DNA from 2 places in the Shewanella sp. 10N.261.52.F9 genome. Region 1 is predicted to be linked to the other one. Evidence: predicted binding sites of a transcription regulator. Region 1 holds the regulator's gene; the other holds the start of a gene.

Region 1 (8,247 bases):
TGAGCACGGGGCGTTAGCAGCAATTGTTATTGTGCTAGTTGGCCTAATTCCGCTTATCTATCTGAATCGTTCCTTGGAGCAAGATAATTAATATGGCGACATTAGCAATACAACAAGTGTTTAGTGATTACCAAGGGCAAGTGATTTTAAAAGGCTTAGATCTTACTGTTGAAAAAGGCGAAATCGTGGCACTGCTAGGCCCAAGTGGCTGTGGTAAAACAACTTTATTACGGGCTATTGCCGGTTTACAGGCTATCAGCCAAGGCTCAATTACTATCAATAATAGAGTGGTTGCCGATAAGCATCAGTTTATTGCCAGTGAGAAGCGTGGTGTCGGGATGATCTTTCAAGATTATGCGTTATTTCCGCATCTTACTGTTGCCGAAAATATTTTATTTGGCGTCCAAACTCGTAATAAACAGCTACGTAAAGCTCGATTAGAAGAGATGCTTGCCCTTGTTAAGCTAGAGGGGTTAGCTAAGCGTTATCCTCATGAGTTATCAGGCGGTCAGCAGCAAAGGGTATCGATTGCCAGAGCTTTGGCCTATGAGCCTGAAGTGCTGTTGCTCGATGAGCCATTTTCGAATATCGATGCCAAAGTGCGCCGAGAAATGATGCTAGAGATCCGTGATATTCTTAAAAAGCACAATGTCAGTGCAGTGTTTGTAACTCACAGTAAAGATGAAGCGTTTGTATTTGCTGATAAACTGGCGTTATTTAATGAAGGGCGAATAGTGCAATGTGGCGATGCAGAGAGCCTTTATGCTACACCGTCTGATAAGTACGTGGCGGACTTTCTTGGTACTGGCAACTATTTAAAAGCCCGCGTTGTAGACAGCAACCATGTAGAAACCTCGATCGGACTTATTGCGAGCAAGCAGGCGTTGTCATTAAGCATAGGCACAGACACAGAGATCTTATTAAGACCACAACATCTGCATTTAGCGAGTGAAGATAGCGGAGCCGGTGAGGTGCTTGAACGTCGTTTTTTGGGCAATGTTTGTCAATATAAGATTAAGGTAGCTGAAAGCACATTAGAGGTTCACAGCACTAACCTTGATTTTGTACAAGGGCAGCGGGTAGCGATAACTTATCAAAATCAAAATCTAGTTTTGTTCTAGTGAAAGTGTAAAACGAAGGTTTTGTTTAAGTTTAGGTTTAGCTAAAGGGTATAAACTAGCCAAAAGGCGGCAGGCTTTAACTAATGACGACAGCTTCAAAGGTGTTATTTGCTAGCGAATATACCTGATGCGGCAAATATTGTGAGATGTAACGCAATTTGTTCGTGATCTAAACCTGCGCGATAACCAACATTTCTGTTTTAATTCTAGTTATTGTGCGTCAGTTAATGATATTAATGACTAAAGTTGTACATAATGTTGCCGAAATTAAATTCAGCAAAAGGGTTACTTATAATAATGGATAGTCAGGTTATGCCGCGTGAACAGCTTGGAGTATGTGCAGAAGGGAACTTGCACAGTGTCTATTTAATGTTTAATGCTAACGACAATGTTGAGTCTGATATGCGCCCTTGTGTGGCGAACGTTGCTCAGTATATTTATGAGTTGGCTGATCAATATTCTGATAGTGCATTTAATGGTTTTGTTGCCATTGGCGCAAACTATTGGGACACTTTATATCCTAGTGCTCGACCTGAGCAGCTAAAGCCTTTTCCTGCGATGAATCGCGATAACCGAGATGCACCGGCTATCGAGTATGATCTGTTTGTACACATCCGTTGTGACCGTTTTGATATTCTGCATTTGGTAGCAAACGAAGTTAACCAAATGTTTGAAGGCCTAGTTGAGCTAGTTGATGAAGAACGCGGCTTTAGATTTATGGATGCCCGTGACTTAACAGGTTTTGTCGATGGCACTGAGAACCCTAAAGGTCGTAGTCGTCAAGAAGTGGCATTAATCGGCGAAGAAGATAGCCGTTTTAAAGGTGGCAGTTATATTCATGTGCAAAAGTTTGCTCATAATCTGAGTAAGTGGAATCGCTTACCGGTTAAGAAACAAGAAGATGTTATTGGCCGAACTAAAGCTGACAATATTGAATATGCCTCAGCAGATAAGCCGCTGACTAGCCATATTAAGCGCGTTAATTTAAAAGATAGCGACGGTAAGTCTATGGAGATTTTAAGGCAGAGTATGCCTTACGGATCAGTTAAAGAGCAGGGATTGATGTTTATTTCAATCTGTCACAATTCAGTGAACTTTGAAAAAATGCTTGAAAGTATGGTGCACGGCGACGGTGAAGGTAACCATGATCATTTAATGCACTTTACACAAGCGTTAACCGGCTCTTCATTCTTTGCGCCGTCTTTAGATTTTATGATCACCGCTTAATTCAATTGAGTTAAACTAAAAAACGCACCTAGAGTGCGTTTTTTTATAGCTTTGAAAGAGTCATTACTGGTTTTCTACGCCATCTTTATCCCAGTAGTTAGTTGGGCGTTTGGCATAAACTTCATTGACTGATTTTACCAGAACCTTGTTATTTTCTGGGTACACAACAACATCGTGTATGTCTCTATTACCTACTACAAGGAATACGAAATCTTGCTCACTATGATTGACTAGATTATGTGAGATCCCTGTATCAGCATTGAAACAAATATACTCTCCTTGGCTAAAAGGGTGAGCTTCACCATCGATGTAAAGAGTCGCTTCACCATGCATAGCATAGATATGCTCTTCTTCTTTAGTATGGTAATGGGCAACAGATGAAGACTTACCTGGTGCTAAGCGCTCCATAGTAACGCCAATTTTTTCACCACCTGCAGTGTCACCTATATGTTTTTGTTCGCTGGCATATCGCTCTTCGTGCTGCCAAGATTCCCAGCATATATCATTGATATTTATTATTTTGCTTTTGTTCATCATCCACCCTCGACTCACAATACTGTGCTTCAAGGTTATCACTATTGCGGCTTAAGAAAAAAGATCCTATGCAATATATTGTATAAAGATTGTTTTGAGTAAGATGGCTACAGAACAATTTTAGCGTCTTAAACCTGTTTGGCGGCGGCGAAGAGTTTGCTTTCGTTCTAGGCAAGTGGGTAGTTAATCTGTCTGAATTAGCATGTAGAAGCTAATGGAGCTTCAAGAGTCATCACTGGTAGTAAGACTTTGTATATGGACGAGATATTAATCAATAGAAGTTAACTGTTTATAGTTGGTAACTCATTAATTGTGCGGCATTTATTCTTTAGTCGTGCGACTTTCACTGACATTGTGACTATTGGTGATTATAAATCAAATGCTCCTGATTACTCGGACTTCGTCTTGATTTAACTGGATAGATAACAACTAAAACAAAAATGCCGTGCTGAATGAGCGCGGCATTTGTAAGCTAAACCCACAATCGAGTCATTGTACTTTAGTCAGCGTAATTAAATAGTGACTTAACCGTTTCTAGAGTGTCTTCAACGTTGTGAATGCTTGAAGGGCAGATGAAAATAGTATCATCTCCAGCAATAGTTCCTAAAATACCTTCTGGTTTGCCTATTGAATCAAGTAAGCGAGCAATAAGCTGTGCTGCACCGGGGCTTGTTCTGACGACAATCATGGCTTGGTTGTGATCAACATCGAGTACTAAATTCTTTAATGGGCTCCCAGCTGTTGGGACGCCTAATTCAGCAGGTAAGCAATAAACCATCTCTTGCTTAGCATTACGGGTTCTTACGGCTCCGAACTTGCTTAGCATACGCGAGACTTTAGATTGGTTTATGTTGCTAAAACCCTCTGCTTGTAGGGCGATAACAATTTCGCTTTGAGAGCCAAATCGCTCTTCTTTCAAAATAGATTTGAAGGTTCTAACTAAATCATCTTGGTTTTTACTTGCTTGCATATTTTATTATTCTTTATTCAATAAGATCTGCTTCATGATGATTATTTTCGCTTTTTTTGTCAAATATTATTCGTTTTTCTGAATAAAAATTCATTGAAAAGTCTTGTTTGGGGCTGTGGTGTATATAAGTTAGAATGATTGTTCTAATTTTTTAACTGCTAAACTACAGGTCAAAATGGGCTGCAGGTCTTATAGCCACTCGGTTTTACAATTTCCATTTTATATTAGGGTTCTAGATTATATTGAACACGACTAAGGGATAATTGAAATTTAATTGTGAATCCAGTACTGTTGCGGCATTGGAAAAACAGATCTAAATCACAAAAATCCGAGAATTGACGGAGATAATTATGAAAGTTGCTGTACTTGGAGCTGCTGGTGGCATTGGCCAGGCGCTTGCCCTACTGTTAAAAACTCAATTACCTGCGGGTTCTAAATTGTCGCTATACGATATCGCACCAGTTACACCTGGCGTAGCGGTAGACCTTAGCCACATCCCAACGGCAGTTGAAGTGAAAGGTTTTGCTGGTGAAGATCCTACTGCTGCACTAGAAGGTGCTGATGTTGTGCTTATCTCTGCAGGTGTTGCGCGTAAACCTGGCATGGACCGCTCAGATCTATTTAATATTAATGCTGGTATCGTACGTAACCTTGTTGAAAAGTGTGCTGCGACTAGCCCTAAGGCACTGATCGGTATTATTACGAACCCTGTAAACACAACGGTAGCGATTGCTGCTGAAGTGCTTAAAAAAGCAGGTGTTTATGACAAAAACCGTTTATTCGGTGTCACGACTCTTGATGTGATTCGTTCTGAAACCTTTGTTGCTGAAGCTAAAGGTTTGAACGTTGCTGATGTTAAAGTACCTGTTATTGGTGGTCACAGCGGTGTGACTATCTTGCCGCTACTTTCTCAAGTCGAAGGCGTAAGCTTTACTGACGCAGAAGTTGCTGCATTGACGACTCGTATCCAGAATGCGGGGACAGAAGTTGTTGAAGCTAAAGCCGGTGGCGGTAGCGCGACTCTATCTATGGGGCAAGCTGCATGTCGTTTTGGTCTGTCTTTGGTTCGTGGCTTGCAAGGTGAAGCAAACGTTGTTGAGTGCGCTTACGTTGACGGTGGTAGTGAACATGCTGAATTCTTCGCACAACCTGTTGTACTAGGTAAAAATGGCGTAGAAGAAGTATTAGCTTACGGCGAAGTGAGTGCATTTGAAGCATCAGCTCGTGATGCAATGCTAGATACGCTTCAAGCTGATATCCAGCTAGGTATTGAATTCGTTAAGTAGTTAATGTTGAGTTGTGGTTAATTTGCCACAATTTAAAAGGGAGCCATTAGGCTCCCTTTTTTGATTTAATCTAGCAGATTAATTGCTACGTTGAGTCGCAATCTTCGCCAAAGAGATAAGTGCTGTTTTATAATCAGAATCAGGAATAATTGACAGGGCTGCAATGGCCTTTTCTGATTCTTCAATTGCACGTTGCTCTGTGTACTCTAATGCTCCGCAGTTTTTAAGAGCTGCAAGAATGACTTCTATATGCTCAGTGCCGTCACCTTTTTCGATGGCTTCGCGGATAAGCGCTTTTTCAGTATCGTTACCGTTTGCCATTGCAAAGATAAGTGGCAGGGTAGGCTTACCTTCTGCAAGGTCGTCGCCGATATTCTTACCAAGCTCTTCTGTTTCTGCAGTGTAGTCGAGGAGGTCATCGGTTAACTGGAAAGCTGTGCCCAAGTATTTACCATAATCAGCCAGTGCGGTCTGTACTTCGATAGGGCTGTCTGCAAGTAATCCTGCAAGACGTGTTGCCGCTTCAAATAGTTTAGCTGTCTTACAATAGATAACCCGCATATAGCTGTCTTCAGTGGTGTCAGGGTCGTTACAATTCATTAATTGTAGGACTTCACCTTCAGCGAGCACGTTGGTTGCGTCTGCAAGAATTTCCAAAACGTCTAAGCTGCGTAGTTCTGTCATCATTTGGAATGAACGGGTATATAAGAAGTCACCCACTAATACGCTTGCACTGTTACCAAACAATGCATTGGCGGTTTCTCTGCCTCTTCGCAACATTGATTCATCAACCACATCATCGTGTAAAAGTGACGCTGTATGAATAAATTCAATAATTGCTGCTAATTTAAGGTGAGAATCCCCTTTATAGTCAATGGCGCGTGCTGCTAGAATAGATAGCAGAGGTCGCAAGCGTTTACCGCCACCGTTGATAATGTAGAACCCAAGTTGATTAATTAGGGCAACATCTGATTCTAGTTGTTTATAGATCAGTTGATTGACAGCTTGCATATCGCTATCAGTCAATTGACGAATGGCGTTTAAATCCATAAGTAGGCTCTAGTTCTTTGTTGGCTGCAGATTAACATTGCAGCTCAATTAAGGCTTAAATGTTATAATAAATGGATTCTACCTAAATTTACGGTACAAGACAGTAGTTGTAAGTAATTGTGAGAGTTATTTGGGTCTTTTTTTATTCTATGTTAATTAAGACTTGTCAGCTGCCAGTTCTTAGCGTAAACTCCGCGACCATTGTCATTAAAGCTTTTATAGCACCCCTGCATCAAACTAATATGTTTTGAGCGGCGTGTTAGAATATCGGAGTAAAATAGCTATGTACGCTGTTTTTCAAAGTGGCGGCAAGCAACATCGCGTTGAAGCCGGCCATACAGTTCGTTTAGAGAAATTAGAAGTTGCTACAGGCGAAACTATCGAATTTGACCAAGTTCTTTTGGTTGCTGATGGTGAAACTGTACACGTAGGTGCACCTTTAGTTGAAGGTGGTAAGGTTGTTGCTGAAGTAATCAGCCACGGCCGTGCAGACAAGGTAACTATTGTTAAGTTCCGTCGTCGTAAGCACCACGATAAGAAAATGGGCCACCGTCAGTGGTTCACCGAAGTTAAAATTACAGCTATCAACGCTTAATTAGGAGAATAACTCATGGCACATAAAAAAGCTGGCGGTTCTACTCGTAACGGCCGCGATTCAGAAAGTAAACGTCTTGGTGTAAAGCGCTTCGGCGGTGAATCAGTTCTAGCTGGTAACATCATCGTTCGTCAACGTGGTACTAAATTCCACGCTGGTGTTAATGTTGGTATCGGTCGTGACCACACTTTATTCGCTCTTACCGATGGTAAAGTGAAGTTTGAAGTTAAAGGTCCACAGAACCGTAAGTTCATCAGCATCGAAGATTAATTTTTAGCTTAAGCTAATAATTAATATAAGCCCCGCCATTGGTGGGGCTTTGTTTTTTTTAAATTAAGTAAATTGTGTTTTGGCGACTAGAATCGTTAAGAGTATAATTCTTTCATTCTGTGGTGCCAGGAGTTGGTATGAAGTTTGTCGATGAAGCTATTATCCGTGTTGAAGCCGGAAATGGTGGCAGTGGTTGCGTTAGCTTTAGACGCGAAAAATATGTTCCGGATGGTGGTCCAGACGGTGGTGACGGTGGTGACGGCGGCAGTGTTTACCTGCAAGCTGATGAAAACCTAAATACACTGATCACTTTTCAGTTTGAACGCTTCCATATCGCCGAGCGCGGTAAGAATGGTCGCGGACGTGATTGTACTGGTCACGGCGGTGCAGATCTTATCCTTAAAGTACCAGTTGGTACTCGCGCTATCGATAACGATACTGAAGAGTCACTCGGTGACTTAACCACCCATGGGCAAAAATTGCTTGTGGCTAAAGGTGGTTTCCATGGTTTAGGTAATACACGCTTTAAGAGCAGTACTAACCGCGCGCCAAGACAGAAAACACTAGGTACAGACGGTGAAGTTCGTAGCCTTAAGCTAGAGCTATTGCTGCTTGCCGATGTTGGTTTGCTGGGCATGCCAAATGCTGGTAAATCAACCTTTATCCGTTCTGTTTCTAAGGCTAAGCCGAAGGTTGCTGATTATCCATTTACAACTTTGGTTCCTAACCTTGGTGTGGTTAACCCAAGACCTGGTCAGAGCTTTGTAATTGCAGATATTCCAGGACTTATCGAAGGGGCTGCAGACGGTGCAGGCTTAGGTGTTCAGTTCTTAAAGCATCTAGAACGTTGCCGCGTATTACTGCACATATTAGACGTTGAGCCTATCGATGGTAGCGATCCAGTGGAATCTGCACGTGCAATTGTTGGTGAGTTAGAGAAACACTCTCCAAAGCTTGCTGGTAAGCCGCGCTGGTTAGTGATCAACAAAGCTGATTTGATGCTGCAGGAAGAGCTACAAGAACGTATCGACCGCATTGTTAAAGAGTTAGAGTGGGAAGGTGACGTTTATACTATTTCTGCTTATAACCGCGAAGGTACAGCAGAGTTAGCCCTTAAGCTATTAGACTTCATCGATTCACTTCCTCCAGAAGAAGAAGTTGATGCTGATGCCGAAGTTGAGTTTAAGTGGGACA
Region 2 (8,247 bases), on a different contig from region 1:
CACCATCGGTGACCCCACTACAAGTTGTTACTGCATTCTCTGTTTTTGCCAATGGGGGTTTTTTAGTTGAGCCTTACTATATTGAGCGTGTAGAAACGGCTAATGGCGATATCGTTGAGGAAACTAAACCGACGTTGGCATGTAAGCCTCCAGTTGACGAAGTGATTATTAACGATGACCCATTTGCTGCAATGGCCCATGAACTTCAAGCTAGTACTACGCCATTAGAACAATTGCCAGAAATAGATGACACATTGCAATGTGGTGATGAAGACGCACGTTATGCGCCACAAATTATCTCAGAGCAAACTGCATTTTTGATCACTCAAGCACTTAAGAGTGTAATTTGGGGTGGAGGTGACTGGAGTAAAGGCACTGGCTGGAATGGTACTGCGTGGCGCGCTGCTAGAGTGGTAAAACGTCGTGATATTGCAGGTAAAACAGGTACCACCAATGAATCCCGTGATACGTGGTTCAGTGGTTTTAATCCAAAACTAGCCACTACAGTTTGGGTTGGCTTTGATGATCACAGCCAAGAGCTAGGCCGTACAAGCTGGAATGCAAATGGCGCGAAAGATCAAATCTCGCTTGCCGAAGCGGGGGCTAAAACCGCAGGTCCTGGCTGGAACGAGTTTATGAAGTATGCCCTAGAAGGCACACCAGAAATACCTGTATCACCACCAGAAGGAATTGTATCTGCCAGAATTGATTTGGCGACAGGTAAACTGACTCGTAAAACCGACTACACCAGTAAGTTTGAGTACTTTATTTCTGGTACAGAGCCAACTGAGTATGTAACCGACCAAGAAGATAATAGCGATATCTTTATTGATAAGTCTGAAGAAGACTTATTCCAATAAAGTTAGCATTGGAGAGTAATAGCTCTCATTAAAGTCCACTTACAAAAATGCGGTTATAGCCAAGGCTATAACCGCATTTTTATTGGCCTACTTAAACTAAATTAGCTCGATTGCTTTACCGCTAGGGCACTCTTTACCTGAGGCAATGATGTCCCACCTAAAGCTTCACGCTTAGCTAAACAAGACTCGATAGTTAAGCAATCATATACATCTGCTTCAATCACAGGACTAAATGCTTGTAACTCTTCTAGGGTTAAATCTTCTAGCGGTGTTTGCTTGGCAATCGCGCTTACAACCGCTTCACCAACAACATGATGCGCTTCTCTAAACGGCATCCCTTTAGCTACCAAGTAATCCGCTAATTCGGTTGAGTTAGCATAACCTTGCTTTGCCGCGCTAAGAGTCTTTTCGCGATTCACTTTTAAGCCACTCAATACTAATGCTGCCATCTCTAAGCAAATTGACCAGCTGTCCATTACATCAAACAAGCCTTCTTTGTCTTCTTGCATATCTTTATTATATGCAAGTGGCAACGCCTTCATGGTGGTTAAAATCCCCATTAAGCTGCCATATACACGGCCTGTTTTACCTCTAATCAACTCTAATGCATCTGGGTTTTTCTTTTGTGGCATCAGTGAAGAGCCTGAAGTCACTTCATCGTCAAGATCGATAAAGCCCGCTTCACCACTGTTAAAGAAGATCAGATCTTCAGCCATACGGCTTAAATGCATCATACTGATAGAAGCATCACTACAGATCTCAATCACATGATCTCTATCAGACACCGTATCTAAGCTATTTAAAGTTGGCGATGCAAAACCTAGCGATTGTGCCAGCTTCACTCTATCCATTGGATAGGCTGTACCGGCCAGAGCCCCTGTACCTAATGGGCAAGTATCTGCACGCTTTAAAGCATCTTGTAGGCGACTAATATCACGCTCAAACATTTCTACATACGCTAAGCACCAATGTCCAAATACTACTGGCTGTGCTCTTTGTAAATGCGTATAGCCCGGCATAACCGCATCTAACTCACGCTCCGCGAGCTCAATTAATGCTGTTCTTAGCTTGGTGAGCAACCCAAGTAGCTGACCACCTTCTTTTTTGCACCAAAGCTTAAGATCGGTAGCAACCTGATCGTTACGTGAACGCCCGGTATGCAGCTTCTTGCCTAAGTCACCGACTTTGGCGATAAGCGACTGCTCTACAAAGCTATGAATATCTTCTGCACCCGAAGCAATAATCAGCTCCGGATTATCGATGGTCTCGCCCAGTAGCTCATTAAGTGCTTGATGTAGTTCAGTACACTCTTGTTCAGTAAGAATACCCACCTGAGTAATAGCGCTCGCCCAAGCGATTGAGCCAATGATATCTTGCTCAATAAGGCGGAAGTCTACCGGTAATGAGTCGTTAAAAAGTTTAAACAGTGCGCTGCTTTCTTGGCTAAATCTGCCGCCCCATAATGCCATTTTGACTTCCTCTATATCATACAAGGCGAAATATTCCGCCTTTAAGCCTATGTTTTAATGCGCTAACACGCTTAATGTTAGCGCTTACTAACTTTGATTGATCTACGACTTATTTTTGCTGGTGCAATGCTCTGATCCGGCTTGAAAGCGAATACAGACGAATAAAGCCTTCGGCATCTTTTTGGTTATACACATCATCGGCACCGAAAGTAGCAAACTCTTCTGAATACAAGCTATTTGGTGAACGCTTTTTCACTACGCTAGCTTGCCCCTTATAAAGCTTAACCACCACTTCGCCATTAACTAAATCTGCTAGTGGCTTTGATGCGCCTAATAGTGATTCACATAGTGGCGTAAACCAACGACCGTCATAAACTAGATGCGCCATCTGCGCGCCCACTTGCTCACGCCATTCACGGCTAGTCTTATCAAGTACTAATTCTTCTATTGCCCGCAATGCTGCAAACATTACCGTACCACCAGGGGTCTCGTAACAACCACGTGACTTCATGCCAACGAGTCTGTTTTCAGTAATATCTATTCTGCCCACACCGTGAGCACCGGCGACTTCATTCAATACCATCAGCGCTTTATAAGGACTAAATGCTTCACCATTAACTTTGGTGACTTTGCCTTGCTCAAGCTCAAGTGATACGTATTCTGGTTGATTAGGCGCATCTTCTGGTGCAACAGTCATGGTCCAAACACCTTTTGAAGGCTCGTTCCATGGATCTTCTAACTCACCGCCTTCATGAGAAATATGCCATGCGTTAGCGTCGCGGCTATAGATCTTAGTCGCTGATGCAGAGGTCGCAATATTACGCTCAGCTAGGTAATCAAGTAGATCTTCACGACTTACCATTTCCCATTCACGCCAAGGTGCAATCACTTTTAGATCCGGCGCTAGCGCGGCAAAGCAACCCTCAAAACGCACTTGATCGTTACCTTTACCTGTACAACCATGACAAACTGCATCAGCACCCACTTTACGTGCAACCTCTACCTGAGCTTTAGCAATAATTGGGCGCGCCATTGAAGTACCCAGTAAGTAAGTACCTTCGTAAATAGCACCGGTCGCAATAGTTGGGTAAATATAATCGGCCACCAGCTCTTCTTTTAGGTCGACGATATAGCATTCAGATGCACCCGATGCGATGGCTTTTTCATATAGCCCTTCTAACTCGGCTTCGCCCTGACCCACGTCGGCACAAAATGCCACGATCTCGCAGTTGTTATAAGTTTCTTTTAACCAAGGAATAATCGCTGAGGTATCTAAACCACCTGAATACGCCAATACGACTTTTTTGATATCTGCCTGAGCATTTAATACTGCATTTTGATTAGACATTTTATTTTCCTACTACTGATTTGTACTCAATTCGCTAGCGCCAATTGACGGTTGTTTTTATAAAATTATTAACTTAACAGCGTTACCAATACCGCATTTTGTGCATGCATACGGTTTTCAGCCTGATGCAAAATAAGTGAGCCTTCACCGTCAACAATCTCTGCTGTCACTTCCACTTCACGATAAGCGGGTAAACAGTGCATAAAGTGTTTAGCACCCGCTTTTTGCATCAACTCAGCATTGACTTGATAAGGTTTAAATTTAGCTTCTATTTCTTCCATCGATGCGCTATCGCCCATAGAAATCCAAGTATCGGTATAAATCGCATCGTGATCTTCAATCGCTGCAATATCAGAACTTAAAATCAGCTTACCGCCATGCTTTGCCGCCAGCTCTTGCGCTTCACACACTACCTTGCCATCAGGAAAGTGACCCGGAGGACAAATAACCGTAAGTTGAGCCCCTAAAATTGCTGCGCCAAACATCAACGAATGAGTGACGTTATTGCCATCGCCTACGTAGGCAAGTTTTACCTTGCTAACGTCACCGTATTGTTCGGTTAACGTCAGAAAATCGGCCAGACCTTGGCAAGGATGATAAAGATCTGACAGTGCATTAATCACAGGCACTGTGCCGTGTTCAGCAAGCTCTTCAATGGTTGAATGCAAAAAAGTTCGTGCCACAATCGCATCGGCCCAACATGAGATATTGGCCGCAAAATCAGATACAGGTTCACGTTTACCGAGTGCGCCATTTTGCTGATCTAGATATAAGCAGTGGCCACCTAGCTTGTTAATACCAATATCAAAGCTCACTCGGGTTCTTAGCGATGGCTTTTCAAATAGCATCACCACGCTCTTACCGTCTAATGCATTTCTATACTCGGCAGGGTTAGCTTTAATCGTTTGTGCCAGTGCCAATAGGTCAAGTAACGCTTGCTGGCTAAGATCTTTAATCGATAGTAAATGTTGCATAAAATAGCTCCGCTATTACTGATTTTGTGGTTGGATCTGGGTGCCAACGGTTTCACCTTGGCATAATGCGATTAATTGTTGTGCCTGCCGCCAAGAGGCAATCTGTACGGCTTGTCCCATGGATTCAGCAACGTCTAACGCAGCTTCTACTTTGACTTTCATGCCTTTCTCAATGACACCAACTTTGGTTAACTCATTAACTTGTGCGCGGTTTAAGCTACTAATTAACTGCCCTTTACCATCAAGTACACCTGATACATCCGATAACAACACCAGAGAGCCAGATACCAATTGAGTCAATGCGGTAGCCGCTTGATCAGCATTAACGTTAAGCAATTCACCTTGGCCACTAATAGCAATTGAGCTGATGATAGGCATCCAGCCTTTTGATAAAACAAAATTAAGGTAACTAGCATCATTTGGGGTAACTTCGCCCACCAGCCCTAACTGCGGATCTTTAATCGTTGCAGTCATCATGTCCGCGTCACCAAGGCTCATACCCAAGCAAGTAATACCGGCTTTTATTGCAGCGGCTTGCAGTACTTTGTTTGAGGTGCCAGCCAGCGCACCAACAACAATAGGTATATGCTGCTCAGGCGTAACCCTTAAACCATCGAGCTTTTCCGACTCCATACCATTCGCTTTTAGCTGTTCATCAACCAAACAACCGCCACCATGAACCATAATAAGTGGTTGGCCTTGGCTAATAATGGTTGCAGCTGCGTCCATTAAACGTGCCATGCCCATTTCGCATTGCAATAATGCGCCACCAACCTTAAGGATCATGACAGGCTTAACCTGAGCGCTTACTCCGTGAGTTTCAGTCATATGCTTTTCCACCTTACAGCCCATCTTGCGTATCAAAATGAATCTTTATGCACTGCATTGCTTGACTTGCAGCCCCTTTCATTAAGTTATCTATTGCACTAACAACAACGAGATATCCTGTTGCTTCATCAAACTTCCAGCCTAAGTGGCAGTTCGCGGTTTGTACCACATCGTCTACCTTAGGGAATTGATTGTGTTTTACAGTGACCAGCTCGGCAGAGTCGTAATATTGGAAGGCTTGAGCTACATCACCAGTGCTTGTCCCAGGCTTGAGCTTGGCGGTAATAGTGGCAAGAATACCGCGTTTAAAATTGCCTAAATGAGGGGTAAAAATAACTTCTTGGCCTAACTGAGTCGCTATTTCAGGTTGGTGTCTATGCCCAAGCACACCGTAGGGTGTCAAACTCACTTCACAAAAACTGGTATGAAGCTGCGCTTTTCTACCTGCTCCAGTGACACCACTAACAGCATTAATCACCGGGAAAACATCAGTTAGCAGATGTGCAATAGGCTTTAGTGCAGTCAGTGAAGCTGTTGGATAGCAACCTGGTACCGCAATCAGTTTGCTCTTGCCAATTTGCTCGCTATTCCATTCTGCTAAACCATAAACAGCATCAGCCAGCACTTCAGGGTATTCATGAGTAAAACCATACCACTTAGGGTATTGCGCCACATCGCTAAACCGGTACGCACCACTCAAATCAAACACCGCGACGCCCTGCTGATAAAACCAAGCAGCCAGATGTAAACTCACGGCATGATCGGTCGCGAGAACAACCGCATCAGCCGTAGCAACTATAGTGTGCTTTGCATCTTCAGTAAGAGGATTTAGACATAACGAAATATGGCTATATGTAGGGTAAAGCTCAGATAGAGGCTTACCTTTATCTAGGCTGTTTTCAGAAACATAAAGACCTTGAATTGATAAATTCGCTTCGGCATTTATAAGAGAAGTAATCTGTGCGCCTGTGTATCCACTAGCGCCAATAATGGCTATATTTTTCATAGTCTATGACTTTAAAACCTTAATCTTGAAATTAGATGACACAACGAAAAAAAGAATGGGCACAACTTAAGCCCTGGCTGAACACCATTAATGACAAGACTATCGTCGCAGGAATTGGGTATAAATAACCTTAACTACTATAAATTGAACCAGATTGAACATAATTACTCTCATTAAACAGACCATTGAATTGTGGTAGTTGCCTTAGCTGTTTGATAGACTAACACGCAAAATTAATTATGCAATATATTTGAATATATATTTAGGTATTTTTTAATGAAAACACTTCCACAAATTAAAAACAGTTTTAGCCAACTGATTGCAGCACCGTCGATTAGTGCGCTTGAAGCTGATCAAGATATGAGTAATAAAGCGGTCATAGAACTACTGCATACTTGGTTCTCAGATCTCGGTATGCAATGCCAATCCGTTCCTGTTGCCAATACACGTAATAAACACAACTTAGTCGCATCATTCGGTCAAGGTAAGGGAGGGTTACTTTTAGCAGGTCATACCGACACAGTGCCTTTTGATGAGGGGCGTTGGAGCCAAGATCCTTTTCTCTTAACTGAAAAAGATAATCGTTGGTACGGCTTAGGCACTTGTGACATGAAAGGTTTTTTCGCGTTAGTGTTAGCAGCATTACAAGAGCTACCTATGGACAAATTTAAGCGTCCGTTGCATATCTTGGCCAGCGCCGATGAAGAAACCACCATGAATGGCGCTAAAGCATTTGCCGCTGCGAAATCGATTGCACCGGACTACGCAATTATTGGTGAACCCACCAGCTTAAAACCGGTATATATGCATAAAGGTCACTTTACTCAAGGCATCCGAGTAACTGGCCGCAGCGGTCATTCCTCTGATCCAGCTAAAGGCCTTAATGCTATTGAGATCATGCATAAAGTCACTGGGCAACTGCTCAAGCTAAAACAACACTTAGCCGATAACTATCGTGAAGAGGCTTTTAGTGTCCCCTACCCAACCATGAACTTTGGCCATATTCATGGCGGTGACGCCGCGAATAGAATTTGTGGTTGCTGTGATTTACATATCGATCTGCGCCCGATACCAAGCTTACCCTTAGCGGATTTAGAGCTAATGGTAGCCAATTACTTAGCGCCTATTTGCAGTGAGTATCCGAGAGCTGTTCAGGTGGCGCCTTTATACCCAGGCTCAGAGCCTTTTGCAGATAACAAAGACGGCAGCTGGACCAAGCTGGTAGCAGAGCTGAGCGACAGTCAGCCTGAAGTCGTCAACTACGCAACCGAAGCTCCCTATATTAGCCAGCTAGGTTGCCAAACCTTGGTACTCGGTCCCGGCAGTATCGAGCAGGCACACCAACCTGATGAATATTTAGATCTTAGCTATATTGCGCGCACAAAAGATCTATTAAAAAATCTGATTTATCACGCCTGTATAAAATAAATCGTTATTTCTCGGCGCTTTATAGGCTAAATTGAATACTCTCTACAAGATTGATATTCAAAAAGTGGTATAAAGCCTATTCAAGCCGGATATTTTAATCTCGGCCATTGCCTAGCGTAACGCCGCTAGGTATTGTGATCGATTAGCTTACCGATATGGAGCACGTATGGTAGACATGTATGCCTCGCTAAGGTCTAACGTTGGAACCTTAGGGCAGATTTTAGGTGACACAATCCGCACCGATCTTGATGACTCGTTCCTAGAAAAAATTGAACAGATCCGTCATCTTGCAAAAAGCTCACGCCAAGGCGATGACGCGTCTCGCACAGAGATG

Evidence for each region. Region 1 encodes ArgR, which controls arginine synthesis, uptake and breakdown. Its sites were predicted from a motif close to ANTGAATANNTATTCANT; they were not measured.
Region 2: a site for ArgR is predicted at 6,735-6,752, ahead of argC (N-acetyl-gamma-glutamyl-phosphate reductase). Genes of this name have one in related genera too.

The regions. Positions count from the first base shown of each region.
Region 1 covers NZ_JBFRNX010000013.1:73,563-81,809, reverse strand. The annotation lists gene AB4298_RS09435 (ABC transporter permease) at 1-91, shown strand, start outside; gene AB4298_RS09430 (ABC transporter ATP-binding protein) at 93-1,121, shown strand; gene AB4298_RS09425 (Dyp-type peroxidase) at 1,419-2,348, shown strand; gene AB4298_RS09420 (cupin domain-containing protein) at 2,412-2,885, opposite strand; gene argR (transcriptional regulator ArgR) at 3,382-3,852, opposite strand; gene mdh (malate dehydrogenase) at 4,203-5,138, shown strand; gene ispB (octaprenyl diphosphate synthase) at 5,217-6,188, opposite strand; gene rplU (50S ribosomal protein L21) at 6,472-6,783, shown strand; gene rpmA (50S ribosomal protein L27) at 6,799-7,053, shown strand; gene cgtA (Obg family GTPase CgtA) at 7,191-8,247, shown strand, end outside.
Region 2 covers NZ_JBFRNX010000003.1:4,903-13,149, reverse strand. The annotation lists gene AB4298_RS02435 (penicillin-binding protein 1A) at 1-860, shown strand, start outside; gene argH (argininosuccinate lyase) at 962-2,329, opposite strand; gene AB4298_RS02425 (argininosuccinate synthase) at 2,439-3,677, opposite strand; gene AB4298_RS02420 (ornithine carbamoyltransferase) at 3,746-4,651, opposite strand; gene argB (acetylglutamate kinase) at 4,667-5,479, opposite strand; gene argC (N-acetyl-gamma-glutamyl-phosphate reductase) at 5,493-6,485, opposite strand; gene argE (acetylornithine deacetylase) at 6,762-7,913, shown strand; gene ppc (phosphoenolpyruvate carboxylase) at 8,080-8,247, shown strand, end outside.